Regions from separate parts of the Clostridium sp. M62/1 genome, predicted to be linked through region 4. Evidence: riboswitches for the same ligand, from Rfam matches in the RefSeq annotation. Region 4 holds a riboswitch; each other region holds the start of a gene.

Region 1 (7,682 bases), 400 kb from region 4:
TTGATACCGAGCTGCTTGCAGTAAAGCACTGCCAGTTTTTCCAAACGGCTGCCCTTGAAATTTTCGACCGCTTCCAGATTTTCTTTCAGTTCATTGGCAACAGTGGTCTGGGGCGCACTCTCACTATCCTTTTTATGGGTTTCCCGAATATCCCGGATAATCAGGTTTAGGTCATCCAGAACCATGTGGCTGAAATATTCATCATCACTGATATGGGCGGCTTGCAGCACTTTCAAATGTGGGTCATCTTCGCCAGGGCGATACCGTTCTATGATTTCATGTCGGACAGTATCGACAAGGGTGTTGAGGTTTTGAATCTGCATGGTGGCAATCCCATCCACATAAATCTCAATGTCCGCAAGAAACTTGATAAAGTCCTTATGGGTGGCAAGTTCGCAGAGCAGACGGTTGTTGATCCGACCGCTTTTCAGAAGTGCAACCATTTCATCGTTCAAATGCAGCTCCGTCAGTGGCGTGTTGATCTGCTCCCTGTTCTCTGTCCGGCACAGCAGATAATCGACGGAAACCCCATAGAAGTCTGCCAGCGTGATAAGGTTGCCATGATTGATTTCCTTAAAATCTTCTTTTTCATAACTGCCAAGGGCTGATTTAGAAATACCCGTTAGTTTTGATAGTTCTTCCAGATTTAAGCCTTTGTCCTTGCGGAGTTCCCAAAGGCGTTCCTGTATGCTTGTTGCTCCTTTCATGGGCACACGCTCCTTTCCAACGGTTTCATTGCTGCCGCTTATCTGGATTATATCACACTTTCCGTAATCGTGGAAATTTCTGATTTTTACCCTTAATTCCTACTTTGTGGACATACGGCACAGGGCACAAAAATGTTCTATGATACAGGTAGTTCATCGATGGATTATTCCAATCGAATGACCAGCCTGTGTGGGATATGCTTCCCCGGCGATGTAGCGCCATGAATTTTGGCAGGGATATGGAGGAACCCTGACCGAAACGAGCGTACCAAAGGGAGCGATACGCCGCTGTGAGATTCAGGGGAGGAACGACACCGGGGAGAACTGGCGAACTGACACCGAAATGATACCGAAACACGACAATCTGATAGGGGGATAGTCTACCCTATCGCTGATACTTCGGGAGATTTTAAGCGGCTCTATGGCTGTAATTTTGCCGAAAATCGCCCCCGAAACCATACACTAAAACGGGAGGAAACACAATATGCCGAGAATGAGCAAAAAGAGGAAGTATGAGCTTTCCTTTTACCTCAATGACCGGGGGCGTGTCACTTACAACGAATTATGCCGGAAATGCCAGCATGGGTGCAAGCAGAGCTTCCGGGCGGTTGTGATTGACTGCCCCTGTTATTTATCCAAACGAGCAAAGAAAAAGGAGGAACACACAGAATGAATTTTGAATTTATGACGATAGACACACCATTGCCGCCCTGTATGCCTTTTCCCAGAGCGTTGACAGGATTTCCAGTCAGCAGCACCGCAAAGGTCATGTACTGCCGGATGCTGGACGCTATGCTCTCCAAAGGGCAGGAGGACGAGAACGGAATCCTCTTTGTCTGCTTCCCTGTCACAGCCATTGCCGCAGTCCTGTCCCGCAGCTCCATGACGGTCAAGCGTTCTCTGAATGAACTGGAAACTGCCGGACTTATCATGCGGGTGCGTCAGGGCATTGGAGAACCAAACAGGATTTATGTGCTGATACCGGGAAAGGAGGACGCTGCCCTTGCCTGATACATCAAAGCTGGAAAAACTCAATCGGGAGTTGGAAAAAAGCGAAAAGAAACTGCGGAAAGCCATCAATGATGAAAAGGCATTGCAGCATCAGCTGAAGCAGCTTACCCGAAAAGAACGAACGCACCGGCTCTGTACACGTGGCGGTATGCTGGAAAGTTTTCTGCAAGAACCGGAACGCCTGACAGATGATGATGTCATGCTGTTGTTGAAACTCATTTTTCACAGACAGGACACGCAGGAACTATTGAAAAAACTGCTGGAACGGGAGATGCCGGAACCCCCTTAGTTTACTAAGGGCGCAATTATACACCACCCAAAGGTTGGTGCATTGCGTTCTCCGAAGGCTCCTCGCCGGAGGGCTGTGATTTTCCGCAGTCATGGTCTGCTCCAAATCATACAGGGGACGCTACGCTTCCCCTGCGCTGGCTGTCGCCAGCTACCCTTTTGTGGACTTGCCGCCCGGAAACACCTTGCGCTGCAAGCTGTTCCCGTCCAGCAAGTTTTATCAGTCGAGCTATCCTTATCTACGGTAATTTAGTATAATAAGGTCAAAAAACAGAACGCTATCATTGTGCAACCGATATGCAACTGATAATTGCTTGATAGTTGGTGGTAGCAACACGGTAATTCAGATAGAATAAAGCCAACAAAGAAAGGAGGTCATCCAAATGTTAGTAAACATCATTATGATTGTAGTCGGAATAGTTTTCTCATGTATCTTTGTCGGCTTGCTTATCCTTGTTATTCGTGCATTGCTTAAATATATCCGTACAGAGAAATGAAGCCAACAGCAACATTAGGAGGTGGTCAAATGAAAGTAACCGTATTTATGATAATCGTTGGAATAATTTTCTTATGTATCTTTGTTGGTTTGCTTACCCTTATTGTTCGTGCATTACTCAAATATATCCATTCAAAAGATGTACGGCAGGAAAAATCCGTAGTGAGGAAATCGTTGGGTGAAGCACTCAAAGTACACAGAACACAGTGCAAAATGACGCAGGAATTTGTTGCTGAAACGATTGGTGTTAGCAGGCAGGCTGTTTCAAAATGGGAAAATGGAGTTTCCCAAACAAAAGGATATTAAGAAATAACCTGTGTTTACCTGCTTGCAAATTATTGTATTTGGATAAACGAGAAAAAAACTTTTTATTGACAGATATAATATCAGATATTATAATTGTCCGTAATTGAATAACTATCTTCAGGGCAGGGTGTAATTCCCTACCGGTGGTATAGCCCACGAGCCGAAAGGCATGATTTGGTGAAATTCCAAAGCCGACAGTATAGTCTGGATGAAAGAAGATGAAAGTAAGTTTATGCTTTTTTTGCGTGCTCTGGAATGATTTTATATTGTTTCAGAGCATTTTCTTTAATCGCATAAATCCTCTTTTGCATGTCTTGGATAGATTTTATTCAAGGCATGTATTTTTTTGGAGGTGTAAAAATGAGCGATACAGAATACATGAAATTAGCAATAAAACTGGCAAAAAAAGGTGCTGGCTATGTCAATCCTAATCCTATGGTTGGGGCAGTAATTGTAAAAGATAATCGAATTATAGGACAGGGATACCATGAAATCTTTGGTGGATTGCATGCAGAGAGAAATGCATTAAAAAATTGTAGGGAGTCACCTGTAGGAGCAACACTTTATGTAACACTTGAACCATGCTGTCACTATGGTAAGACACCACCTTGCACAGAAGCAATTATTAAAAGTGGCATTACAAGAGTAGTCGTCGGAACTTTAGACTGTAATCCTATTGTGTCTGGAAAAGGTGTAAAGGTACTTGAGGAAAACAACATTCAAGTTGTGATAGGAATTTTAGAAATGGAGTGTCAACAGTTAATCAAAGTTTTTAGAAAATATGTTACAAGGCATATTCCTTATGTTTTTATGAAATATGCAATGACAATGGACGGGAAAATAGCAACTTATACAAATCAATCAAAATGGATAAGTGGCGAAAAAGCGAGAAAACAAGTACATCAATTCAGGCATAAGGTTACTGCGATCATGGTAGGAGTGAATACCGTTATTCAAGATGACCCTTTACTGACATGCCGATTAGAAAACGGGGAAAATCCTATTCGTATCGTATGTGATACAGATTTAAGAACACCCATTACATCAAAAATTATCAAAACAGCGAATGACATTAAAACATATATCGCTACTTCTTCTATTGATGAAAGTAAGATTGCTCTTTACAGAAAATGTGGTTGTGAAATTATTTATACGAAGAAAAAAGGTAATCATATTGACTTAATGAATTTAATGCAATGTTTAGGAAATATGCAGATAGACAGTCTACTTTTAGAGGGTGGAAGTGCAATGAATTGGAGTGCTCTTGAGCAACAGATTGTTGATGAGGTGCAAATTTATATAGCACCTAAAATATTTGGTGGGAGTGCAAAAAGCCCTGTAAGTGGTCAAGGTGTTGCTTTTCCTAATGACGCCATTATGCTTAAACCATATGCTTTTTCTCAAGTGGGAAATGATTATTTCATAGAAAGCGAAGTGATTTATCCATGTTTACAGGAATAATAGAAGAAATCGGTAAAGTAGAAAGAATACAGAAAGATACTTGTAACTGTAAACTATCCATTAAAGCTTCAAAAATATTAGAGGATATACATTTAGGCGACAGCATAGCAGTCAATGGTATCTGCCTTACAGTTACTTGTTTCACTCGACAATCTTTTACAGTTGATGTGATGAATGAAACATGGAACAGAACGGCTCTTAGCCTGTTAAGACATGGAAGCCTTGTGAATTTAGAAAGAGCTATGCCTATGAATGGCAGGTTGGGCGGTCACATTGTTACGGGGCATATTGATGGGACAGGCAGAATATCGTCTGTGCGTAGAGACAAAAATGCGGTGTGGTATCAAATCAATACGCAAAGAGAAATCTTAAATCTAATTGTTGAAAAAGGTTCGATTGCTATTGACGGTATTAGTCTTACTGTCGCAAAAGTATCGAAAGCAGATTTTTCGGTATCCGTTATCCCTCATACTTTGGAGCAAACAATTCTCAAGAATAAACAAGTCGGGGATATGGTAAACCTTGAAAATGATATATTAGGGAAATATGTGCAGAAACTCATAGACAACAGCAATGAAACAGAGTTGTCGAAAGAGTTGTTATGCCGATACGGATTTTAGCAGAAAGGATAAAGGAATTATGAAATATCAAAAAATAAAAGAGGCATTGCAGGCGTTACAAGAGGGAAAACTTGTTTTGGTTATGGACGATAAAGAGAGAGAAAATGAGGGGGATTTAATTTGTTCGGCACAATTTGCGACAACAGAAAATGTTAATTTTATGGCGACTTATGCAAAAGGCTTAATCTGTATGCCTATGAGTGAAAGTCTGGCTAACAGGCTCATGCTTTCCCCTATGGTTGAAGATAATACAGATAACCATGAAACTGCCTTTACAGTTTCTATTGATTATAAGGATACTACAACAGGTATTTCTGCCGAAGAAAGAGGATTAACGGCTCGTATGTGTGTGACTGAGAATGTAAATCCCTTTGACTTTCGTAGACCGGGGCACATGTTTCCTCTGATTGCAAAGAACGGAGGTGCTTTGGAAAGAAATGGACATACAGAAGCAACGGTTGACCTATTGAGGTTGGCTGGCTTAAAAGAATGTGGCTTATGTTGCGAAATTATGAATGAAAACGGGAAAATGATGAGAACACCTGATTTAATTCAGTTTTCTCAAACACACCATATACCTACCCTCACAATTAAAGAATTACAGGAATACAGAAAAGTATATGATTTGCTTGTAGAATGTGTTTCGGTTGTAGAAATGCCTACAAAATATGGGAATTTCAAAGCACATTGTTATATCAATAAATTGAATGGAGAACATCATGTTGCATTGGTTATGGGAGATTTGAATAATGGAAACGATGTGCTATGTCGTGTCCACTCAGAGTGCTTAACAGGAGATGCCTTTGGCTCTTTACGCTGTGATTGTGGACAGCAGTTAGATAAAGCAATGAAAATGATTGCAGAAAATGGTTCTGGTGTATTGCTTTATATGCGACAAGAGGGACGAGGTATCGGGCTTGTCAATAAACTAAAAGCCTATCATTTACAGGATAACGGTATGGATACACTTGACGCCAACCTTGCATTAGGATTTCAAGGCGATTTAAGAGAATATTATATCGGTGCACAGATTTTAAGAGATTTGGGAATAAAATCATTGCATTTACTTACAAATAATCCTGATAAAGTTTATCAGTTAGAAGATTATGGAATGAAAATTTCAAGCAGAGTACCGATTGAAATAGAAGCAAATCCTTATGATAGTTTTTATCTAAAGACAAAGAAAGACCGAATGGGACACATTTTGAATATGGAGGAAAAATAAATGAACACTTTTGAAGGAAATTTAGTAGCAGAAAATATAAAAATCGGTATTGTTGTAGCAAGATTTAATGAGTTTATAACTTCTAAGCTATTAGCAGGTGCATTAGATAATTTGAAAAGAGAAAATGTTGGTGAAAAGGACATAGAGGTAGCTTGGGTTCCGGGAGCATTTGAAATACCTTTGATAGCGTCTAAAATGGCAAAAAGTAAAAAATATGATGCGATTATTTGTTTGGGAGCAGTTATTCGAGGTAGTACAAGCCATTATGATTATGTGTGTAGTGAGGTATCAAAAGGAATTGCTCAAATCAGTTTAAATACCGAAACACCAGTTATGTTTGGTGTTCTTACGACAGATACGATTGAACAGGCGATAGAACGAGCTGGTAGCAAAGCAGGAAATAAAGGCTCTGAATGTGCACAGGGAGCTATTGAAATGGTAAATCTAATTCGTGCATTAGAGGTATAATATGATTGGGGATTAAAAGGTAAAGCGAAAAAGCATAATAGGCGGAGTGATCCAGACACGGCGGTGGGAAAATCTCTTAGATTTTTCCACCGTTTTTAGTGGCTGGTTCACTCCGGCAGTTGAGCGAGCTTGCGAGCGAACAGTAAGCCCCCGTTATCTAACAAGGGGGGCACAAAAAACAAGAAACAATATACACTACTAAGCGGAAAACGCTGTATTTACAAGGTAAAATCGCTTTTAATAGGGTGTTAACTAAAAAGCACTCATTTAATACATAAAAATTGAATAAGACATAGGAAAGACAGTTGATTTCAAACGAGAAATTGATTGTCTTTTCTTTTGCGGAAATTTAAGTATAGGCAATTATCAAATATGGTAGTTGCCTTTTTTGATTGGAGGAATTGAAGAATGAATGATAAAAACTTTATAGAAGAATTAAGACAAAAGCGTGAAGAATATGGAGTAACACAAAGAAAACTTGCTGTTGCCTGTGGTATCAGTCGTACATATTTTAACCAGATAGAGAATGGGACTGTTGTTCCCTCTGCTGAACTAAAACAAACGATAGAAAAACAGATTGAGCGTTTCAATCCGCAAGAACCACTATTTCTGTTGATTGATTACTTCCGTGTCCGCTTTCCTACGACAGACGCATTAAAGATTATTCGTGAAGTATTACAACTAAAAGCCGATTATATGCTTTATGAAGATTTTGGAAAATACGGATATGAAAGCAAATATGTTTTAGGCGACATCAACATCATGTGTTCCATGCAAGAGCATTTAGGTGTTTTATTAGAACTAAAAGGCAGAGGGTGTCGGCAAATGGAAAGTTATCTATTGGCACAGGAACGCTCATGGTATGACTTTATGCTGGATTGTTTAACGGCAGGTGGTAAGATGAAACGACTTGACTTGGCAATCAATGATAAAGCAGGAATATTAGATATTCCAAAGTTAAAGGAAAAATACAAGGCTGGCGAATGTATCTCCTACTTTCGTATGCAGAAAGATTACAGCGGTACGGAAAAATGTGGTAGCGATTTACCAAAGAATACAGGAGAAACCTTATATCTCGGTTCAACCAGTAGTGAGTTATA
Region 2 (7,682 bases), 1.3 Mb from region 4:
TGAATTTAAGACGGATCCTCAGGCCGGGCCTGGCCCTGCTGCTCTCTCTGCAGCTTATGCTGTCATCTTCCCTCACAGCTCTGGCCGCTCCTGAATGGCCAAGCGATACAGGAATTATGGCTGACATCGGAATTGTGATTGACGCTGATTCCGGGGCAGTGCTGTTTGGTCAGGGCATCCATAACCAGTCGCCGCCGGCCAGTATCGCAAAGCTTCTGACAGCACTGGTAGTGGTAGAAAACAGCAGTCTTGACGATATGGTCACCTTCTCCCATGACGCCGTGTACAATGTGGAGTCGGGAAGCGGAAACAAGAAAAATATCGAGGAGGGCGATGTCCTGTCCGTGCGCGACTGTCTCTATCTGCTGCTTCTGCAGTCCAGCAACCAGGCAGCCAACGCTCTGGCCGAACATGTGGCTGGAAGCCGAGATGCCTTTGTGGAGATGATGAATGAAAAGGTCAGTGAACTGGGCTGCGTGGACGACACCCACTTTGCAAATCCTTCCGGCCTTAACGATGACACCCAGCACGTTTCTGCCTATGACATGGCACTGATCGCAAAGGCAGCCTTTGACAACCAGCAGGTTTATGAAATTGCCAGCACAAAGTCCTACAAGCTGCCTGCTACCATCAACAACCCAAACGGCGTCACCTGCACCAATGAGCACCGGCTGATCATCACGGAGGACGAGACAAGCGAGCTTTACTATCCGGCCGCCAAGGCGGGAAAGACGGGCTACACCTCCCTGGCCGGGAACACCCTTGTCACCTGTGCAGAAGAGGACGGCAGATGTCTGATCTCTGTCATCCTGAAGGGCCAGCCGTCCCCCAACTATTTCCTGGACGGAAAGAACCTGCTTCAGTTCGGATTTGAACGGTTTCAGAACCTTTCCGTGCCGGACAATGAAACCCGGTACGTCACAGGGGAGGAGTCCGTGGCTGTAAACGGAACCGAATACAGCCCGTCTGATCTGGAAATCGAGGCAGGAACTGTCATCACTATCCCAAAGGACGCTTCCTTCCAGGATGCCGCCCTGGAGCTTGTGACTGTTCTTCCTGACAGCCATCCCGACCGCGCTGTCGCCCTTCTCCAGTACACCTACAACGACCGAAAAATCGGACAGGCCTACCTGCTTTTAAAAGAAAGTGCAGTGCCTGCTTCCAGTGAGAGCACAGGAACCGGCGAAGCAGAATCCTCTTCCCCTGATTCCGGCAGCTCTGAGGCTCCCGGCGAATCCGGCGCGGGCTTCTCTCTCCCCGCCCCAACCCTTCCGGCTGTCGCAGTTTCTCTTCTCGTTCTGGCAGCGGCTCTGATCGGAGCCTACACTGTATACTCGAGAAAGAAAGAGGCCGAGGACTTGAGACGCCGCCGTGAACGCCGTATGCAGAGGCTCCGGGAGGAAAACTACACGGAGGAAGAGTTCTTCCAGCTGCTCAATGAGAGAAAGCGCCTGGCCTCCGAACACGGGCAGAGCCTTTCATCTGCCGGCCGTTCCGGCCGCAGGAAGAAAAAAGCTTCCTCTGAGAAACACATCGAAGATGTCAGCAAAGACTTTGACTCTGAGGAAGAGCAGGGACCTTTATAAGAGGTGTGCCTTCCTCTGCCTCAGAGATTCCCTGTCAGTGAGGATGCCTTCTTCTGCAGAAGGCATCCTCTTTTGTCTCTCCGTTCCCACGTTCCGAAAGCTCTGCAGCTCCGACTCTTCCCTTCCTGTTTCCTGCATCCGCCTCCCCCAGCCGCTGAGCAGCCGTTTCAATGAATTTCTGTACAGGGAAATAGTTATAAAATTAGTAACAGTTCAGCCATATATCTTCTTGCCCGCTTAAAGCGGACAAGAAGCGTCTGGCGTCGGAATCTTCGCATGGCTGAACTGTAACTAAAATATTTGAAATTTTGAAATTTTCTCTTTACATTTTCCCTTTCAGGGTATATACTTCAAACTATAGATGACGTCGAAAGACACATTGATACAATTCCATATCTGAAGTCTTTGTGGCAGGGTGGAAGTCCCTACCGATGGTTACAGTCCATGACCTGACGGCGTAAAGCGCGTAAAACGCGTATAAGGCCTGATGCTGATCTGGTGAAATTCCAGAACCGACGGTTACAGTCCGGATGAGAAAAGACGTTTTCTGTAACTCTACCTGAAGACCGTTGTGTTTTCAGGCTTTTTTGCTGTATGGCGGCTTTTTCAGGCTGCACGGCAAAAGCCTGCGGGCAGAAGCACAGAAGGATGCCCGGTAAGGCGAAACAGACCGTGATAAACCCCTGCAGAACACAGGACTGTCACGGCAGCGCACAGGGCGGACTTTTCCCTCTGTGTTATCATCAAATTTCAGGAGGACAGAAAAATGAACCAGAAACTGAACACAAAACAGCTGACACTCTGCGGACTTATGGGGGGACTCTCGGCAGCCCTGATGTTTTTTCGATTTCCCCTGCCGTTTATGCCGCCGTTCATGGACTTTGACTTTTCCGGCCTGGTGGAGATCATCGGCGGATTTACCATGGGGCCCTTCGCCGCTCTGGCAATTATTACCCTGAAAATTATCCTGAAAATACTCTGGCAGGGCAGCTCCTCTGCCTGGACCGGAGAACTTCAAAACTTTATGTTAAGCTGCGCTTACGTGCTTCCGGCTGTCTTCATCTACAGCACCCGCAAGACAAAGCTGAGGGCAGTCATCGGCATGTCTGCCGGGACCGTCATCTGTGCGGTGACTGCCGTATTTACAAATCTCTATATCATTATCCCCTTTTATACCTCCTTTATGGGGATTGGGATGGATGATATTCTGTCCATGTGCCGGGCAGTCAACCCTCTTCTCTCCACAGAATTATCTCTGGCTCTCCTGGGGATCATCCCCTTCAACCTCATAAAAAACGGAGTGCTGTCCGTTCTGGCCTTTGCCGTCTACAAGAAGATAAGCCGCCATATCAAACAGTTTGTCTCCTGCCAGGGCGGGCAGAGCCAGCCCTCCCGACAGCCGGCAGCTGTCAGGATCAAAAATTCGGATGAAGGCAGCCAGAAGGGCAGCACGGAACATCCGAACAGCTAGGACTCAGACAGCCTGAGTCAGGTCTCTTTAAAACAGCGCAGATGACAGACTTAACAGGAAAGGAAACCGAATTATGAAATTCAGCAGAGAAAAAAATCTCACCTTTGAGCAGGCCACGGCCCTGATGTTTGAACAGCTGGGTCAGTGGAAAATCATGGCTCTGGCCTCCAGCGTAAACGACTATGTGATGGTGCGCAATGTGAGCTGCCTTTTTTACGACAAAAAAATCTACTTTAAGACGGACAAAAATTTCCGGAAGACGAAACAGCTTTTTGAAAATCCCCGGGTGGCCATGTGCTGGAGCGGCGTCCAGGTGGAGGGGACTGCCAGAAACCTGGGACTTGTGACACAGGAGCCAGGAAGGCGTTTTGAGAAAGGCTACAGGAAATATCTCTGGAAAAGCTATAACGCCTACAGCCATGAGGATACTGAAATTCTGATTGAGGTGACGCCGAAATTCGTGGAAATCTGGGATACCAGCGGCGAGGATGAGTACGCCTATCAGATTTTTATTGATTTTGAGAAGCAGAGTGTGTCAGTAAAGCCCTATGATGTAGAAAGGCAGGAGCCTGGAAAGACAGGAGCTCCGAAGGGCAGGAACTCCGAAGGATAGAAACTACGAAGAACAGGAACTCCAAAGCACAGAAGCAGAAGGAAGAACGGCAGAAAATGAAGAAAGGGGAGCTTTAGTCCGCCTGAGCAGAACTAGAGCTCCCCTTTTTAGCCTTAAGGCATAACGCCCTGGGCCTTTTTCACTGTTGTCAGTGTTTTCAGTTATTTTTTATTCATCTTTCCCATCAGCATTACAACCAGGGTAATCAGGATAACGACTACGAAAATACCGCTCATTCCCTGCGCCATAATTTCCAGGGCGATTATAAGATTGTCCATCATAATTTTTTCCTCCTACAGGAACTGTGTCACCAGCTTGATAACAAGGCCGCCTGCGATTACGGATGCGATCTGGCCGGATACGTTAGCACCTACAGCATGCATCAGGATGATGTTGCCCTTCTCTTCCTCCTGAGCCATCTTCTGAACAACTCGAGAAGACATTGGGAACGCGGAAATTCCGGCACCGCCGATCATCGGGTTAATCTTCTCCTTGCGGAACAGGTTGATAATCTTCGCAAAGACAACACCGCCGATTGTATCGAATATGAATGCCACAAGACCGATGCACATGATCAGAACTGTGTCAATACGGACGAAAGCATCAGCTCTCATGCTGAAAGAGATTGTGATACCTAACAGCAGTGTAATCAGGTTTGCAAGCTCATTCTGTGCTGTGTCGGACATGGACTGCAGCACACCGCACTCGCGGATCAGGTTTCCGAACATCAGGAAGCCTACCAGGGCAACAGATGCCGGAGAAATCAGACCTACAATAATTGTAACGATAATCGGGAAGGCAATCTTTGTAGTTTTAGAAACTGCCTTCGGGCTGTATGTCATATGGATGCGGCGCTCCTTCTTGGTCGTCACAAGGCGGATAGCAAATGGCTGGATAATCGGAACCAGAGCCATATAGGAATAAGCCGCTACCGCAATCGCTCCCACATAGTCAGAATGAAGCACCTGAGATACGAGAATGGATGTAGGACCGTCGGCTGCACCGATGATACCGATGGATGCCGCATCCTTCAGGTCGAATCCCAGCAGAGTTGCTACAATAATAGCAAAGAAAATACCGAACTGTGCCGCTGCACCGAACAGGAACATGATCGGCTGTGAAAGCAGAGGCCCAAAGTCAATCATGGCGCCAATACCGATGAATAAGAGGATTGGAAGCGCCTCAGAAGCCTCAATTGTAGTTTCAAAGAGCCACTGAATAATACCTGGCGTTTCACCTACGCCTTCCATAACCTGGTTGATTACGCCTGATAATGGCAGGTTTACCAAGATTGCTCCAAACCCCATAGGCAGAAGCAGAGCCGGCTCATACCCCTTCTTGATTGCGAGCCAGATAAGGAGAACTCCTACAACATACATGACCAGCTGCTGTGGTGTGATAGCCATGATGCCTTCCAGTAAAAAGTCCATTTCTTTCCCTCCTAATTTCTTTTCTCTTCCCTTGTTTTTCGTTTTGGGAGTTTATGCCTCTTTTAAGTTTCGCCTGCTCTCAGCATTTTATGCTTTCCGGAACAGAAAAGCCCGGCTTTTCCGCTGGCCTTTCACTTTATGCCTGTCCTGGAGCGGTCCGGCATTCCCTCACCGCAGAATTCCCTCCTATGACGTCCCGTCTCTGTCTTGCAGCGGTATCGGACAGCCGTCAGAAATTCAGGCAGCCTGCAGCATATAGGGCAGCGAAGGCAGTGGTTATCATGGCACAAAAAAAGACTTTCAGCATATAAGCATATGCTAAAAGTCTTGTTCTTCTGTATCGTATCTTCCATACAAAAGACATGCAACCACGGGTTCCTCGCCCGGCGTATGTTGACTGCATGTTGGCAACTACTCCCTTTTAACGTGAAAAATCTTAACACAGATTTCCGCTTGAGTCAAGAAAGAAAGTGTTTGTTGTCGAATTCTTAACATTTTCTTACCATATTTGTCCTGCCGTCTCTATTTCAGTCCGCTCATACTGACGCCGGCAATTTTGATATTTACCTCCAGAACAGTCAGCCCCGTCATGGTTTCAATGGCCGTCCTGACCCTCTCCTGAACCTTCTCACTTACATCAGGAATGCTGTAGCCATATTTCATGTTCAGTGAAAGCTCCACCGAGACATGGTCGTCGTCTACACTTATCTTCACGCCTCTGTTCAGATTTTTCATGCCGAGCTTGCCCACCAGTTCATTGGTAATATTTCCGGCCATGGAATCTACGCCTTCCACCTCCGTGGCAGCCAGACCTGCAATCATGGCGACTACCTCATCCGCAATCTTTACTTCTCCCAGCTTTTCCTTCCGGCTCAGCTCCTGTGTGTCCTTCTTCTCAGTTTCCATCTGCATTCCCGCTACCTCCTGTCCTGTTTTTACGGCGCTGCCGCCTCTCTCCTGGGAGAGCACTTCAAAGTTTCCATATCATAGGCTCAGCCAGAAATCAGGGGCTTTCCCTTTTTGAAATATATTCCGGCGTTTCTGTATTTCCGGCAGCAGCAGCCATAGCTTCATTATAGCAGATAGGCAGAGGTTTGCAAGAATAAACCTCTGGGCAGGAGCCCTAAAAAGCTGTGTGGACCGGTCTCTTCAGCCGGCCTCTGGGGTCAGTTGAAACACTCTCTATTCCTGAAGCTGCATGAGGGTGATTACGATATTGTCAGCCGTCACCTCTGTCTTCCTCTTTACAATATCCTCAATCTGCGCCCGCTCTGGATCCGTCAGGGTTGTGGCATTGATGACCACATCTACTTTTCCGTCTGTGATGCTTACCACCGGATCGGCAAATCCCTTTGCCATGAGGAGGGTTTCCGCCGCATTTTCCTTTTCCGCGATGGCAGTCATGTCGATCATATCCTGTACCGCCGTTTCCTTGGACACGCTGTCAATATTCTCGTTGTTGATAATCTCCATCAGAGTTTCCTTGTTCTTTGCCCGGATCTGCTCTCTGTTTAACTGTTCATTCGCTATGTAGTCGGTAACACTTGTTCCTCCTGTGAGGACAGCTTCCCCGGGATTATCGATGCCGGAGTCGGAATCTGCTTCTGATGAGCCGGCTTCCATCCCCGTCTCTCCTGCATCTGCCGCTCCTGACCCAGCAGCTTCTGCGTCCTGGCTCTCTGCCTGGGCGCCGGCTGCTTCTGCATTTTCAGCATCGGCTGCCTCTGCATCCGGTTCATTGTCAAGGCTTGCAATTTCCTGATACTCCTTCGCCTCACCGCTGTCCACATTCACGCTGTCCTGCTGTCCGCTCTGAGCCGCCTTGTTTTCCGCCAAAATGTCCTCATCTGAGATTTCCATAACCCCCGCCTCATAGACAGGTCCCCCCACCTCCTCCTGCCCTGAATAATTCAGGTATCCGGCAGCAGCTATCATGATGGCCAGCGTGGTGATAATAATCTGGTTGCGTCTAAAAATTCGTTTCATTTTCATAATCTTCGCTCCTTTAATCCACCCTCTTTAATACTTTTATTTTATGTGCCGGTATATTAAATAATGCTTCCATGGCTTCTGAAATTTCGGCCCTGACTGCGGCATTTCCTCCCCCCTGGGCGCTCACCACAATCCCTTCTATCTCCGGCCGGAGCTCTTTCTCGATCACAGGGACTTTTTCTGAGCCGTTTTCTGAAAAAACGGACGTCCCCGATACCTCCTCGCTCATGGCTTTTCTCTTTCCCCCTGCGCTGTCCTCCTCCTCTGTAGATGTGCGGCTTTTCGTCTGGTCTACATGAAGAACCTTTTCCTCCGAGGATTTCAATACAATCATCACGTCCACTTCCCCCACTCCCTCTGTATTTTTAAGGATCTCTTTCACCCGTTCCTCCATCTGCTTTTCATAGGCAAGCTGGCTGTCAATGAAATCATCCCCGGTCTGGGCAGTCAGAGAGCCGGAACCTTTTTTTCCGGAATTTTCTCTTCCCGTAAACAGCCCCTCGACGGCATCCTCCCCTTCTCCTGACGCAGCCCCTGTTCCCGCTTCTTCTGTTCCCGCTGCCGCCGCTTCGGCAGTCTGGGCCGCGCTC
Region 3 (7,682 bases), 1.6 Mb from region 4:
TCCACCCCGGCCAAATCAGAGTCTCTGCCATGGCAGAATAAACGGCATCTTCCGGGCTCTCCTCCTCTGCAGCTTCTGTCTCCTGTATGCCCTGAGCCAGCAAAAAAAGATTGTTCTTTTCGTCAAGGCCGTTGATACGGACAGTTACTGTGACGTCCACATGTCCCGGGCACCCTGAAAAGTTCTCTCCGTCTCCCGTCTCCTGTCCCGCCGAAGCCTGCTGTGCCATTTCCTGGCTGATGTCAGGTATCTGCTGACGATTTATCTTTTCTCCCTCTGCATTACCTGTCTTCTCGCTGTATTTGGTTTTTACTGAAACTCCTGTACCTTGGCTGTTCTCATTTTTTACCGAAACATCCCCATTTTGGCTGTTCTCGCTTTTTACTGAAGTATCCATATTTTGGCTGTTTCCATTTTTTACTGCATTTCCTGCAGCTTCGCTGTCTGCTTCATTGTCTGTATTTTCTTTGCTTACAGTTTCTCCGCTCTGTTCTCTGCTGTCTGTACTTGCCGTATGGTTCTCTACCGCCTTCGCCGCCCCTTCGTCTGTCTGAGCTTTTGGATCGGAAGCCGGCCCGGAGGGCATCTGCACTGCCTGCCCTTCAGCTGAAATCTCTGCAGCTTTTTCCTGATTCAGAGTTTCATTTTCTGGAAGCACCTCTCTCTTAGGCACACTTTCTGTTTCCCCGCTCTCCTCCTCTTCACAGCCGCCGCAGTAATAGACAGAGCCTACAGAAATATCATACTGGTGAGAAAGCTCCCACAATTTAAAGGCATAGTCTTCTGTTGCTTCATAGTCATCCCAGGAGTGGTAATAGGCATAAACACTGGCTAAGGACAAAATTTCCTGTGAGTTGGTATAGCTTTCATCTGCCTGGGCATCTCCGTCTAAAAACTGCAGATGGATGCTCGTCCTGTATGGAAGCCGGTTCAAATCATGGTAAATTCTGTACATCCACTCCTGTTCCTTCTCATTCAGCTTTTCAAAAAGCTTTCCGCCCAGAGACTGAAGGTGATGGGACGGATTGAGCAGGCAGAGCCCTCTCTGTATCTCCTGAAACATCAGATTCTCCATCCCCGCTGCATTCCCTGGCTGTGAAAAGAGATATGCCAGATTCAGACTGAGGGCAGACGGGGTGTATCCGGCTCCCATATTCGACGGCTGAAGGTGTTCCAGAAACTCCTGACAGTACCAGGCAGCCTTCTTTAGAACACCCGTTTCTTTGGCACCTGTGTCTGTGAACACTTTCGTATTCCTTCCATCTATTCTGAGGCCGGCTTCAGCACCTGCCTTTCTCACCACAGCCTCCTCTTTTAAATTTTTTTTCTCATCCTCTCCGCCTTCATTTTCCTCAAAAGCGGCAAGTCCGCTGATGTCCGTATATTGTGAAATTTTAACTGGCAAAATCGAGGCCGCCGCCAGGGTAGCGGCAGCTGCTATGTATGTTCTGAGCTGATTGGTCATATCTGTATTTCGGCGTTTCGCCTGTCTCCCATCTGTAAAACTTAACTGAAAATAACCTGTACTAATAACATATCACGAACGCTCTTTCCATATCAATCACAAATCACAAAATTTTTGAATCAGAACGTCAGGCTTTCATGGTTACAAACAGGTAACTATGCCACAATATTGTGCGTACTTCACAGTCCGCACAAAGGAGATTACAATAAGCTCATAAGAAAACACAGGAGGTATTCATCATGAACGAAGTTGTTAAATTTTTACAGGAAAATCCCGTACAGTATCTGGCTACCGTAGGCCGTGACGGAAAGGCCAAGTGCCGCCCCTTCATGTTTGCCGGTGAGCTGGATGGCAGGCTGTGGTTCTGCACCAACAGCACCAAGGAAGTCTACAAGGATATGCAGGCCAATCCCAATATTGAGATTTCTGTTTCCAGTCCGGCTTATGCGTGGATCCGTCTGAACGGCGAGGCCGTTTTCGAGAACAACATGGCCGCCAAAGAGATGTGCATCCGGAACCCCATTGTCAAGGGACAGTATGGTGAGGCGGCCAACCCGATCTTCGAGGTGCTCTACCTGAAGAACGCTCACGCTGTGATTGCCGACTTCTCCGGCAATCCGCCTAAGGAGTATGACCTGTAAGAAGAGCTTTCCAACTATCTTCGGGGCAAGGTGGAATCCCTGACCGGCAGTGATAGTCTGCGAACTGCATCAGCAGCCGAAACGGTGAAATCCCGTTGCCGACGGTAATAGTCCGGATGAGAGAAGATATGACAGGAGCAGCCCCGCAGGAATCAAACCTTGTGGGGATTGTTCCTAATCTAAATCATATCTCAATAGGAGAATCATGAAAACGATTGCCGCGCAAAAAAGAACGTCGATTCAGAATGTGCGTATGCTCGCAGTGAGTGCCGTGCTCTCTGCTATTTCTTTTGTGTCTGCCTTTTTTGAATTTTATTCTGCTTCCCGTATTTGAAGCATTCATGCCGTTGGACCAGCTGATTGCTTCTTTTGGCCAGTTTATTCCCTTCATCAGGACGAAACTCGATGTTGTGCTGTTCAGCGCGTTTCCGTTCAGTTTACTGAAAGGAATCGGTATCAGCCTTGCCACCATACCGCTTTATAAACGGCTTGCCCCGATATTAAAGGGCAGACAGAAATAGGAGATTCATCATGCAGACAAGAAATTATCTGAAATATATCGCGGAAGAAATCCATTCTTCCGCATTTGCCACTGTGGACAGCCAGGGGCGGCCCGTCACCTGCGCCATCGACATCATGGACTATGATGAAAGCGGCCTCTATTTTCTGACCGCAAAAGGGAAGAACTTTTATGACCGCTTGAAAGCCAATGAAAATATCGCCTTTACTGCCATGAAGGGAGAAGATACCCTTTCCTGCGTGGCCGTATCAGTGCAGGGCAAGGCAAAAGAAATCGGCCCGGATAAATTGCCTGACTTGTTCCGTAAAAATCTGTACATGGAGAAAATCTATCCAGATATACCCTCCCGCAGCGCTCTCACTGTGTTCAAAATCTACGAGGGGGCTGGCGAATGGTTCGACCTTTCTAAACGGCCCATAGACCGGGCCAGTTTTTCTTTCGGGGGCGCACAGGCAAAGGAAACTGGCTACTTTGTGACAGATAAATGTATCGGCTGCAAACTGTGCTACTCGAAATGTCCGCAGAAATGCATTGATATTACACAAAAGCCCGTCGCGATTGAACAGGAACACTGCCTGCACTGCGGGAACTGCTTTGAAATTTGTCCCGCAGGGGCAGTCGAAAGGAGGCAGTCCCCATGACACAGCCAATTACCCAGGGACAGCGGCTTGACTTCCTTATCCGCTGCTTGCTGAACGAAAACGAGGAATATAAAAATAGAGAGATTCCTGCCGGACAGCCGGATAAGCGTCGCCTTTTGCGAAGCCTGATGAATGTGCGGCCGCCTGTACCAGCCAGTGAAGAATTTTTGAAAGTGCAGGACGCCTATCTGCAGGAACGGCTTGCAGAGCGGGGCGTTACAGAACCGGAGAATCTAACGCCGATACAGCCGGGAATATATCTCTGGCAGGGCGATATCACCACCCTTGCCGCTGACGCCATTGTAAATGCGGCGAACAGCCGGATACTGGGCTGTTTTGTTCCCTGTCACGGCTGCATTGACAACGCTATTCACACTTACGCAGGCATACAGCTCCGTATGGAGTGTGCCCGCATTATGGCTGGACAGAGGAAAGAAGAAGCCACAGGCAAGGCAAAAATCACGAAAGCCTACAATCTGCCTTGCCGCTATGTGCTGCACACCGTGGGGCCCATCATCTACGGAACCGTCACAAAGACAGACTGTGAACTGCTGGCAGGCTGCTATCGCTCTTGTTTAAAATTAGCGGCAGCTTACGGTTTGAAGAGCGTGGCATTTTGCTGTATATCCACTGGCGAATTTCATTTTCCAAATGAACTGGCGGCAGAGATTGCCATACAGACAGTCAGGACATGGCAGCAGCAGAATTCAAACAGAATCGAGGTGATCTTCAATGTTTTCAAAGACAGCGACTATGAAATCTACAAACGTCTGTTATGATAAAATATCGCGGCTGAAACACCAACTGGATACTGCAGATGCAGTTATCATCGGCGCCGGTGCTGGACTTTCCGCTTCAGCTGGCTTTACTTATACAGGAGAACGCTTTGAAAAATATTTTGGGGACTTCATTCAAAAGTATGGTTTCCGCGATATGTATTCCGGCGGCTTCTATCCCTTTGAAACTTTAGAGGAACACTGGGCATACTGGAGCCGGTATATCTACATCAACCGCTATCTGGACGCGCCAAAACCTGTATACGGCGATCTTCTGAGGCTGGTGCGGGACAAGGACTATTTCGTGCTGACTACCAATGTAGACCACTGTTTCCAGAAGGCCGGATTTGATAAGCACAGGCTGTTCTACATACAGGGCGATTATGGCCTTTGGCAGTGTTCCAGACCCTGCAGCCAGAAGACCTACGACAACGAAGCCGTTGTCAAAAGGATGCTGACCGAACAAAAGGACATGAAAGTGCCCGGTGAATTAGTGCCCCACTGCCCCGTATGCGGAGCGCCTATGTCTATGAATCTGCGGGCAGATATGACTTTTGTCGAAGATGAAGGCTGGCACAGGGCCGCTCAGCGCTATGAAGATTTTCTTCGCCGCCATGAAAGAATGCATATTCTCTATTTGGAATTGGGCGTAGGCGGCAACACGCCGTCTATCATCAAATATCCTTTTTGGAGGATGACCTGTCAGAATCCAAAGGCCGCCTATGCCTGTGTAAATCTTTCAGAAGCCTACTGCCCGAAAGAGATTCAGAGACAGGCTATTTGTATTGAAGGCGATATAGGCAGAACTTTGAATGCGCTCCATTCCTAAAACGGCCAAGCCAGCCCATACTTTTTATCGTACACAGCAAAGAGCCGCAGGCTGAAAATCATTGAAACAATTGAAACAATGCTCAGCCTGCGGCTCTTCTTAACGGCGGTTATAAAGCTGTTTTATTTAGCTATTTTATTTAGCTGTTTTATTTCTCTGACGGTTTATTTTTCCGATACTCCATCTTTGTCTCTGCAAATGCCTTAATAATCTTCACTGCCCCTTCATAGCCAACGGCACTGCTGTTGATGCACAGATCATAGCTCTTGCAGTCTCCCCAGCGCTTGCTGGAATAGTAATTGTAATAGCTGGAACGCCTTTTATCCGTCTTAATCATAATTTCTTTTGCCTTTGAGCGCTCTATATTGTGCCGCTCCATCAGATGGCGGATTTTATCTTCCTCATTTCCGCAGATAAACACAGAAACCATTCCCGGATAGTCGGCAAGCGCATAGTCAGCACAGCGGCCCACGATCACGCAGGATTCTTCCTCGGCCAGCTTCTTAATCGCATCGAACTGTGCCAGAAAAACCTTCTGATTTAAAGGCATATCAAGATAACCGCCTCCCGAATATCCGACGGAATAGGAATCCATAATCAGAGAATAGAGAAAGCTGTTTGTAGGCTTTTCATCGTGTGATTTAAAAAGCTCTTCGCAGAGTCCGCTGTGCTTTGCCGCAAGTGTCAGCAGCTCCTTGTCATAGCACTTAACACCCAGATCATTGGCCAGCAGCTGGCCGATATGGCGGCCCGCACTTCCGCTTTCACGTCCTATTGTAATCACAAGATTATGTTTCATAATAACACACTCCCCTCTGCCCGACTACTATAATTATGCTATCTATACTGATAGTATAACGCAAATTTTCCGAAAAGTCATCTATTTTTTTGCATATAAAAAATATTTATGTGCTATTAGACAAATTTTCATAAATTGTGCACATAAAAGCTCTGTCGGAACCAGAAGGAAGATTAGATTTCTCTGACTGAGCTTATCCAATTTTTCTAAGCTTATCTAAAAGCTCGGAAAAATATTCCGGAAGAGGGGCTGAAAATTCCATATAATTTCCGGTTCTCGGATGGACAATGCCGAGCACTCCTGCATGGAGTGTCTGACCCTGCAGCTTAAAAGGGATCTTGGACGGGCCGTAGACGCTGTCCCCTAAGAGCGGATGGCCGATGCTTGCCATATGGACGCGGATCTGGTGTGTCCTCCCCGTTTCAAGCTGACATTCCACGTAGGTAAACTGGCGGAACCGTTCCAGCACCCGGTAGTGGGTGACAGCCTCTTTTCCGTTTTTCCGGTTAATACTCATTTTTTTCCGATCCACCGGATGCCGTCCTATGGGGGCGTCTACCGTCCCCTCGTCCTCCTGGATTACCCCGTGGACAATGGCAAAATATTTTCTGGTGATGGAGTGCACCTTGAGCTGCTCTGCTATTGCATTGTGGGCAAAATCATTCTTGCACACAATCAGAACACCTGTCGTGTCCATATCAATCCGATGGACGATACCTGGCCTCAAGACGCCGTTGATCCCGGAAAGCCCGTCCCGGCAGTGGTACATCAGCCCGTTTACCAGAGTCTGGCTGTAGTGGCCCGCAGCCGGATGGACGACCATTCCCTTGGGCTTATTGACCAGGATAATGTCTGAATCCTCATAGATAATGTCAAGGGGGATATCCTCCGCCTTAATTTCCGGCTCTGCCGCCTCCGGCACCTCAAATTCAATCTTCTCTCCGGCAGACAGTTTATAGCTGTTTTTGACCGTCCGTTTGTCCACCTCCACAAGCTCTGATTTCAGCAGCTTCTGCAGATATGACCGGGACAGCCCGTCACAGGCTTCTGACAGAAATTTATCAATTCTCACTCCCTGAGCCTCAGCCGGCACCACATAGCTCTGTCTCAAGCTGTTTTCCTCCTCTCAGAGGCAGCGGCCTGTATGCTGTCTTCTGCAGCCTGCCCTGCACAGACTTTTGCTGCGGCCTCTTTCTCATAGTTTTTTTCCTGGCCTTCTCTTCCCGGCCCGTTCGGTTCCTGGCCTTTTAACGGCCCCTGCGGCTGCCGCAGGCTCCTTAAACAGAGTCTGCCCTTCCCTTCTTCGATGACAGGAAGGAAAGCTCCTCCTCCGAATAGACAAAAAATGCCAGGATGATCAGCAGAAACGTAGCGATCACCACATAGCAGTCAGCCACATTGAAAATCGGAAAATCGATGAGCTTAAAGTAGAGGAAATCCACCACATAGCCCTGGCTGACACGGTCAATCATATTGCCGACTGCACCTGAAGCCAGCAGGAAAAGGCAGGCTGTCAGAGGAAGATACCTCCTGGAAGCCGGCATCCTCACCAGAGCCAAAATGACCACAAGAAGCACTGCAGCTGTAATAATAAAAAACAGAATCTGTTTTCCCTGCATAATCCCGAATGCAGCTCCCCTGTTTTCAGAATAAAAAAATTCAAACACTCCATCAATCAGCACAAAAGGCTCTTTTCCCTTCAGCTTTGCAACTGCCAGAGCCTTCGTCCACTGGTCGAAGCCTATGCTCACAATAAGGCCGGCTACAAAAAAGATAAGCTGTCTGGCTTTCTGATTCATAATTATAATCTCCCTGAATATTTATCATAGACGCCGCCGCTCTGCGTTTTTCCTTAAGATGAATTTTACCTTAAGATCAACTCAAGGGCCTCAGCCATCTCCTCCCGCGTCACCGTGCGGTCCACAAATGCCTGTCCAATCTCTCTCAGAAGAATAAAGCGGATCACGCCTGAATCCATCTTTTTGTCATTGGCTGTTGCAGCGATCACCTC
Region 4 (7,682 bases):
TGAGCGGTGGTGCGACAACCAGCTGATAGAGTCTATCAAGCCGCAGAAATACAATCCGTTTTCAGCGGGCCCTCTGGTGGCCTACCTGCTTGCCAGGGAAAATGAGATTAAAACTGTGCGGATCATCCTGACAGGAAAGCTGAACGGCCTGCCGGATGAGAGCATCAGGGAAAGGATCAGGGAAATGTATGTATAAGATAGCGGTCATCGGAGATTACGACAGCATTTACGGCTTTGCTGCCCTGGGGCTTGACACATTTCCCGTAAAGGAAGCAGAGGAAGCGGAAGAGCTGTTTTACCGCCTGGCCTCCGGGGATTACGCCGTCATCTATATTACGGAGGCGGCAGCCGCCGGTATCGGCCATGCGATCGAAAAGTTTAAGGAGAGTCTGCTCCCGTCCGTCATCCTGATTCCCGGTGTTTCCGGGAATACGGGCAAGGGGATCGAGAGAGTCAAGAGCTCCGTGGAGCAGGCAGTGGGTTCGGATATATTGTTCGGCACAGTTTAGCCGGGCTGACAGGGAAAAGATTAGAAGAAAGGTGGGTGAAGCCTTCCAATGAGCAAAGGTGTGATTAAAAAGGTAGCAGGCCCGCTGGTCATTGCAGAGGGGATGCGGGATGCAAATATGTACGACGTAGTCCGGGTCAGCAGCCAGCGGCTGATTGGAGAGATCATTGAGATACACGGGGATCAGGCGTATATCCAGGTTTACGAGGAGACCTCGGGACTGGGGCCGGGGGAGCCGGTGGAGTCCATGGATATGCCGCTGTCCGCTGAGCTGGGACCGGGACTCATCACGAGTATTTACGACGGAATCCAGCGTCCTCTGGACGATATTATGAAGATAACAGGGAGCAATAACCTGAAGAGAGGCGTGGAGGTTCCCTCCTTAAAGCGTGACCTGAAATGGAATTTCGTTCCCACAGTGAAGGCCGGCGATGAGGTAGAGGCCGGAGATATTATCGGAACCGTGCAGGAGACCATTGTGGTCGTACACAGGATCATGGTTCCAAACGGCGTAAAGGGCACCGTAAAGGAGATCCGGTCAGGAGAGTTTACAGTGGAGGAGACAGTGGCTGTCATATCAACGGAAAACGGAGACAGGGAGCTGACCCTGATGCAGAGATGGCCCGTCAGACAGGGGCGGCCCTACCAGAAAAAGCTGCCGCCTGAGATGCCTCTTGTGACAGGCCAGAGGGTCATCGACGCCTTCTTTCCTATCGCCAAGGGCGGCGTGGCCGCAGTTCCGGGGCCGTTTGGAAGCGGCAAGACCGTGATCCAGCACCAGCTGGCCAAGTGGGCGGAGGCCGATATCGTGGTCTATATCGGCTGCGGCGAGCGCGGAAATGAGATGACAGATGTATTAAACGAGTTTCCGGAGTTAAAGGATCCCAAGACAGGCCACTCGCTGATGCAGAGGACGGTGTTAATCGCCAATACCTCCGATATGCCTGTGGCTGCCAGGGAGGCTTCCATTTACACGGGAATTACCATTGCGGAGTATTTCAGGGACATGGGCTACTCGGTGGCCCTGATGGCCGATTCCACCTCCCGCTGGGCCGAGGCTCTCAGAGAGATGTCAGGCCGTCTGGAGGAGATGCCCGGCGAGGAGGGCTACCCGGCTTACCTGGGAAGCCGTCTGGCTCAGTTCTACGAGAGGGCAGGCCATGTGATCTGCAAAGGAAAGGACGGCAGAGAGGGAGCTCTGTCCGCCATCGGAGCCGTTTCCCCTCCGGGAGGCGACATTTCCGAGCCTGTTTCCCAGGCGACGCTGCGCATCGTGAAGGTATTCTGGGGACTCGACTCGTCCCTGGCCTACAAGAGGCATTTCCCGGCTATCAACTGGCTGACCAGCTATTCGCTCTATGTGGACAACATGGGCAAGTGGTTCAACGAGCACGTTTCATCGGAATGGATGACCTGCCGTCAGGGCATGATGAGCCTTCTGCAGGAGGAGGCAGAGTTGGAGGAGATTGTAAAGATGGTAGGCATGGATGCGCTGTCGCCTTCTGATCGCCTTAAGATGGAAGCGGCCCGCTCCATCCGCGAGGACTTTCTGCACCAGAACTCCTTCCACGAGATTGACACCTATACGTCCCTGAGAAAGCAGTTCCTCATGATGAAGCTGGTGCTCGCCTTCTACGATGAGTCAAGGAAGGCCCTGGAAAACGGGGCAAACGTGCAGGGGTTAATCAAGATGGCTGTGCGGGAGAAGATCGGCCGTTTCAAATACGTGACGGACGATGAGATTGAGAGGGAATACGAGGCAGTTAAAGAGGAGCTTGGGAAGGAAATTGACGACGTGCTCAGAAGGGAGGACTTCTAATGCCAAAGGAATACAGAACCATACAGGAGGTTGCAGGTCCTCTGATGCTGGTGCGGGGCGTTGAGAATGTGACCTACGACGAGCTGGGAGAGATTGAGCTGGCAAACGGAGAGACAAGGCGCTGCAAGGTCCTTGAGATCGACGGGGGCAATGCCCTGGTACAGCTGTTTGAGAACTCCACAGGAATTAACCTTTCCAACAGCAAGGTGCGTTTTCTGGGAAGGACCATGGAGCTTGGGGTGTCTGAGGACATGCTGGGACGCGTCTTTGACGGACTGGGACGCCCCATCGACGGAGGGCCTGAGATCCTTCCGGACGAGAGAAGGGACATTAACGGACTTCCCATGAACCCGGCTGCCAGAAGCTACCCCCAGGAGTTTATCCAGACAGGAGTTTCTGCCATCGACGGACTGAACACTCTGGTAAGAGGACAGAAGCTGCCCATCTTCTCGGCTTCCGGCCTTCCCCACGCAAACCTGGCGGCCCAGATTGCAAGACAGGCCAAGGTGCGGGGGACAGATGAGCAGTTTGCCGTTGTCTTTGCAGCCATGGGAATTACCTTCGAGGAGTCCCACTTCTTTACGGAGAGCTTTAAGGAGACGGGAGCCATCGACCGGACCGTGCTCTTTATCAATCTGGCAAACGATCCGGCCGTAGAGCGAATCGCCACCCCGAAGATGGCGCTGACGGCGGCGGAGTACCTGGCCTTTGAAAAAAATATGCACGTGCTGGTTATTCTGACGGATATTACAAACTATGCCGATGCCCTGAGAGAGATCTCCGCGGCCAGGAAGGAGGTTCCGGGCCGCCGCGGCTATCCGGGATACATGTATACGGATCTGGCCTCCATCTATGAGAGAGCAGGGCGGCAGAACGGGAAAACTGGCTCCATTACCATGATCCCGATCCTTACCATGCCCGAGGATGATAAAACCCATCCGATCCCGGACCTGACGGGCTACATCACAGAGGGGCAGATCATCCTGAGCCGTGAGCTCTACAGAAAGGGAGTTATGCCGCCTATCGACGTGCTTCCGTCCCTGTCCCGTCTGAAGGATAAGGGAATCGGCGAGGGAAAGACGAGAGCCGACCACTCCAACACCATGAACCAGCTCTTTGCAGCCTACGCAAGGGGCAAGGAGGCCAAGGAGCTGATGGTTATTCTGGGTGAGGCGGCCTTGTCCGACGTGGATCTGATTTACGCGAAATTTGCCGACGCCTTTGAGAAGGAGTACGTTTCCCAGGGCTATGAGACAGACAGGAGCATTGAGGAAACCTTAAAGATTGGCTGGAAGCTGCTCTCCATCCTTCCGAGAAGCGAGCTGAAGAGAATCGACGACAAGTTCCTGGATATGTACTACGGGAAGGAATAGGGGAGGTGTGAAGCATGGCTCAGGCCCAGGTGAACCCCACCAGAATGGAGCTTACAAGGCTCAAAAAAAAGCTGACCACAGCTGTCAGAGGCCACAAGCTCTTAAAAGACAAGCGAGATGAGCTGATGCGCCAGTTCCTCGATTTGGTCAGGGAAAATATGGCTCTCAGACAGAAAGTGGAGGACGGAATACGGAGCGCGAATTTAAACTTTGTCATTGCCAGGGCGGGAATGAGCGAACAGGCCCTGAACACCGCTCTGATGGCGCCGAAGCAGGAGGTGTATCTGGAAGCCGGGAAAAAGAATATCATGAGCGTGGACATACCCGTGTTTGAGTACAAGACCAGGACGGCCAGCGAACATGATATTTATCCCTACGGCTTCGCCTTTACGTCCAGCGATCTGGACGGAGCTGTAAAGTCTCTGCAGGACGTGCTGCCGGAGATGCTGAAGCTTGCACAGACCGAGAAAGCCTGCCAGCTTATGGCGGCGGAGATTGAAAAAACCAGACGAAGGGTAAATGCCCTGGAACATGTCATCATCCCGGAAACCCAGAGGAATATCAAATATATTACCATGAAGCTGGATGAGAATGAGAGGAGTACCCAGATCCGGCTCATGAAGGTGAAGGATATGATGCTGGAGGAGGCACATCATTATAAAGATAGGGCATAAAAGTAGGGCATAAAAGTAGGCCATAAAAGCAAAAACTCAGAAACCGAGGGAACGGTTTCTGAGTTTTTCTTTTATGGCGGGGGGAGGAGTGTCGGGCGGGGGAGGGAGTGTAAGCGAGGGGGCTTTTGTGGAGGGGAAGGGAGTGTCAGGCGGAGGAGGGTGTAAGCGAGAATTTCTTTGATGGAGGGAATGGAAGGGGAGGGCAGATGGGGGAATGGTGATTAATATTTGACACGGCTTCTGATACGTGCTACTATGTAGTAGAAAAATCTGTTTCAGGGCGAGGTGAAATTCCTCACTGGCGGTGATGAGCTTTGGCTTCGAGTCCGCGAGCTTTCCTTTGGAGGGCAGAATGGGTGGGAACCCCATACCAACGGTACAGTCCGGATGAAAGAAACAAAAATACGGTTATGTATTTTTCTGGTCTTGAAATTTATTTTCAGGACCTTTTTGTTTCCTGTCAGATTCTTTTCTATATTCACAGCATTCAGGGCCGACGGCCCGGCAGGTCTGTTTTTGTGAAGGATAACCTGTGTGAAGGTGCTTCAGGGTGTCAGCAGAGAGCAGATATGAGGTATCAGGAGACGCCCGGGAGGAAAACGGAGAGTCAATCACAGAAACGGAAACTGCAGGCATACTTTTCTATCAGGAGGAATTTGAAGATGAACAAAACGATGACCCGCTATTCTCAGACAGGCAGGGATCAGACTCTGCGCCTTGTAAAGATGGGCTCCCTTGTGGCAGTTTCCATTGTGCTTGTGTACCTTATCCATTTTCCGCTGTTTCCGGCGGTTGCGTTTCTGGAGTACGATCCGGCTGATATTCCGATTTTAATAGGAACCTTTACCTTTGGACCGGCTGCGGGCCTTGCGCTCACCCTTGTGACCTCGGTGATCCAGGGCGTCACAGTCAGCGCAGGAAGCGGACTCTACGGGATTCTTATGCACCTGATCGCTACGGGAACACTTGTCGTGGCGGCTGGAACCATCTATCACAGGAAAAAGACAAAAACCTTTGCCGTGATCGGGCTGGCGGCGGGCACAGCGGCCATGGCTGCTGTCATGGTAGGGGCAAACCTGATTATCACACCTCTGTTTATGGGTGTGACCAGGGAAGTGGTATGGGATCTGATGGCCTTTATCATAGGCTTTAATGTTATCAAGGCGGGAATCAACGGCCTTGTCACCTTTATCCTGTACAAGCGGATCTCCAATTTCCTGAAACGGAATTAAATGCGTTCCAAGCAGAGAACGGAGGATGACAGCAGAACAGGTGAATGACGGAAGGAAGGGGTGGAGATGAAACTCAACGAGGCATGGCTCCATGCAAAGCCGGCAGGCTGCGACGCTTGCATGGAGATATAATAGTCGCAGAATGAGATGCCGGCTTTGCCTCCTGGCGATTATTTCAAGGAGGAAGCCTGCATGAAGTATATCAATGCGAGAGTGCTTCTGCCAGAACCGTTAGTCAGGGAGCTGCAGAGATATATCCAGGAAGGATATATCTACGTTCCAACCGATCAGACACAGCAAAAGCGGTGGGGAGAAGTATCCGGGTACCGGCAGGAACTGCAGCAGCGAAACAGCCGTATCACAGCGGAGTACCGAAATGGGGTCTCTGCGGAGGAACTGGCTGAAAAATACTGTCTGTCTGTACATGCCATACGAAAAATCATTTATCAGAAATAACCGGCAGGGGCCTCGATGACGGGCCCCTGTCTTTTTGATCTGTTGCAAAGATTTAAAGATTTTGTCCCTTTCAAAAGACACGGCGCCTCTCAAAAATAAGGGCACTCCCCGAGTACACACATACCCGGCCGCAGGAGAGCTTGACGGCTCCGGCGGCCCCGCGCCGGCAAGCCTCCCACCGGCGGGGAAGGTATGAGAACGGGCTTCCTCATTTGGGGACTTTTGATCTGGTACAGTTTCATTCTGTAAAGTCCCGTGTCTTGTTCTGCGCATGCAGACAGAGTATGATAAAAAGAAAAACAGTGAGGAGGAAGGATATGTGTACCAGATTTGTCTATCGGGGAGATGAGGTGATCACCGGGTTTAATTTTGATATAGATCCCGCTGTCTGGGATTATCAGATAATGGAGGAAGAGGACAGATTCTATATTGGAATTCTGCGCCCTGACGGAGCGCGGCATGCCTATCACGGTGTTCACCGAAACGGCAATGCCGGAACACTGCTGTATGTCCATGGAAATCCCGCAGGGACCTATGAGGACAGGGAAGGCTGTGTGACAGTGGCAGATCTGACGGAGCAGTTTATCCGGGCACAGATCACATTCGACGAGGCCTGTTCCATCGCCGGGACAAAGAAGATTGTCTATGCACCGGACGCGACTATGCAGGCCGTGCTGTCCGACAAAGGAGGGCGCACGCTGGTGATTGAGCCTGGAATCGGCTGCAGGGAAGATACGGGGAGGTATTCTCTCATGACAAATTATTCCCTGCTCTCCCCGGAAAGTACTCGCCCTTTCCTGGTTCCGGGTGATGACCGATACGAAAGAGCTGGGAGGATTCTGAGTCAATACGGAAATACCTTTGGGGTATCAGACGCATTTTCTCTCCTCCATGCCGTCCGGCAGGAGGGACCCTGGGCTACCAGAGTTTCTTTCGTTTTCTCCGCCAGGGAGCAGGCCGTCTGCTATGTGGAGAATAATCATTTTGAGCAGGTCAGAACCTTCAGGTTTCCGGCGGCCGGATAAAAAAGGACCGGGATGCATATTACAGCAGACTCGCTTCATCACCATGTGCACCTGTACAGGGGAGCGGTCTGCAGCTCTCCCTCTCTGCCATGTGGTGGGGCACGATGGTTTTAGTGGCCAGCAGGTTCGGGTTTTCAATGTGACTGATCATCTGTGCGGCGGCTTCGGTGCCCAGCTGCAGGGAGTGGACGTCAACAGAGGTAAGCTGAGGTCTTGTCAGCTTTGCAAAGATGGAGTTATTGAAGGAGACGACGGAAAGCTCCTCCGGGATCTGAATCCCGATATCCGTGCAGAGGCGTTCCAGCCAGGTGGCCAGAATATCGTCGCTGACGATGATGCCGGTAGGCCGCTCAGGACTTTTTAAAAGGGCCTCAAGCTGACAGCGCCCGGCCTCGGAGGAGATGGAGGCTTCGATAAAGTATTCCTGCCGCACTGGCAGCCCGTTTTCTGTCAGCGCCAGCATACAGCCGGCCTTTCTGTCGCCCACAAAGAGCTGGGAGTGATCGCCGGACAGGTAGGCGATGCGCCTGTGCCCCAGAGAGATCAGATACTGGGCAGCCTCCCTGCCGGCCAGGACATTGTCGTTGTCCACATA

The links. A riboswitch is a leader RNA that binds a small molecule or an ion and turns the genes downstream of it on or off. The one in region 4 is predicted to bind FMN.
Region 1: another riboswitch for FMN. It lies ahead of ribD (bifunctional diaminohydroxyphosphoribosylaminopyrimidine deaminase/5-amino-6-(5-phosphoribosylamino)uracil reductase RibD); the one in region 4 lies ahead of LK436_RS17875 (ECF transporter S component).
Region 2: another riboswitch for FMN. It lies ahead of LK436_RS06420 (ECF transporter S component); the one in region 4 lies ahead of LK436_RS17875 (ECF transporter S component).
Region 3: another riboswitch for FMN. It lies ahead of LK436_RS10625 (4Fe-4S binding protein); the one in region 4 lies ahead of LK436_RS17875 (ECF transporter S component).

The regions. Positions count from the first base shown of each region.
Region 1 is NZ_CP085988.1:361,732-369,413, reverse strand. It holds gene LK436_RS02000 (helix-turn-helix domain-containing protein) at 1-707, opposite strand, end outside; gene LK436_RS01995 (hypothetical protein) at 1,192-1,380, shown strand; gene LK436_RS01990 (DeoR family transcriptional regulator) at 1,377-1,718, shown strand; gene LK436_RS01985 (DUF3847 domain-containing protein) at 1,711-2,007, shown strand; gene LK436_RS01980 (helix-turn-helix transcriptional regulator) at 2,533-2,808, shown strand; FMN riboswitch at 2,918-3,032, shown strand; gene ribD (bifunctional diaminohydroxyphosphoribosylaminopyrimidine deaminase/5-amino-6-(5-phosphoribosylamino)uracil reductase RibD) at 3,169-4,269, shown strand; gene ribE (riboflavin synthase) at 4,254-4,889, shown strand; gene LK436_RS01965 (bifunctional 3,4-dihydroxy-2-butanone-4-phosphate synthase/GTP cyclohydrolase II) at 4,909-6,114, shown strand; gene ribE (6,7-dimethyl-8-ribityllumazine synthase) at 6,115-6,582, shown strand; gene LK436_RS01955 (replication initiation factor domain-containing protein) at 6,991-7,682, shown strand, end outside.
Region 2 is NZ_CP085988.1:1,287,970-1,295,651, reverse strand. It holds gene LK436_RS06425 (D-alanyl-D-alanine carboxypeptidase family protein) at 1-1,586, shown strand, start outside; FMN riboswitch at 1,984-2,132, shown strand; gene LK436_RS06420 (ECF transporter S component) at 2,353-3,057, shown strand; gene LK436_RS06415 (pyridoxamine 5'-phosphate oxidase family protein) at 3,131-3,670, shown strand; gene LK436_RS18360 (OadG-related small transporter subunit) at 3,832-3,951, opposite strand; gene LK436_RS06410 (sodium ion-translocating decarboxylase subunit beta) at 3,964-5,100, opposite strand; gene LK436_RS06405 (Asp23/Gls24 family envelope stress response protein) at 5,623-6,012, opposite strand; gene LK436_RS06400 (SpoIIIAH-like family protein) at 6,283-7,092, opposite strand; gene LK436_RS06395 (stage III sporulation protein AG) at 7,106-7,682, opposite strand, start outside.
Region 3 is NZ_CP085988.1:2,270,771-2,278,452, reverse strand. It holds gene LK436_RS10635 (NlpC/P60 family protein) at 1-1,405, opposite strand, end outside; gene LK436_RS10630 (pyridoxamine 5'-phosphate oxidase family protein) at 1,705-2,106, shown strand; FMN riboswitch at 2,119-2,238, shown strand; gene LK436_RS10625 (4Fe-4S binding protein) at 2,638-3,267, shown strand; gene LK436_RS10620 (protein-ADP-ribose hydrolase) at 3,264-4,046, shown strand; gene LK436_RS10615 (SIR2 family NAD-dependent protein deacylase) at 4,021-4,872, shown strand; gene LK436_RS10610 (AAA family ATPase) at 5,021-5,671, opposite strand; gene LK436_RS10605 (RluA family pseudouridine synthase) at 5,865-6,782, opposite strand; gene lspA (signal peptidase II) at 6,949-7,470, opposite strand; gene aroB (3-dehydroquinate synthase) at 7,536-7,682, opposite strand, start outside.
Region 4 is NZ_CP085988.1:3,849,438-3,857,119, reverse strand. It holds gene LK436_RS17900 (V0D/AC39 family V-type ATPase subunit) at 1-196, shown strand, start outside; gene LK436_RS17895 (V-type ATP synthase subunit F) at 189-509, shown strand; gene LK436_RS17890 (V-type ATP synthase subunit A) at 558-2,327, shown strand; gene LK436_RS17885 (V-type ATP synthase subunit B) at 2,327-3,700, shown strand; gene LK436_RS17880 (V-type ATP synthase subunit D) at 3,715-4,374, shown strand; FMN riboswitch at 4,642-4,777, shown strand; gene LK436_RS17875 (ECF transporter S component) at 5,037-5,606, shown strand; gene LK436_RS17870 (CD3324 family protein) at 5,799-6,062, shown strand; gene LK436_RS17865 (hypothetical protein) at 6,380-7,087, shown strand; gene LK436_RS17860 (LacI family DNA-binding transcriptional regulator) at 7,107-7,682, opposite strand, start outside.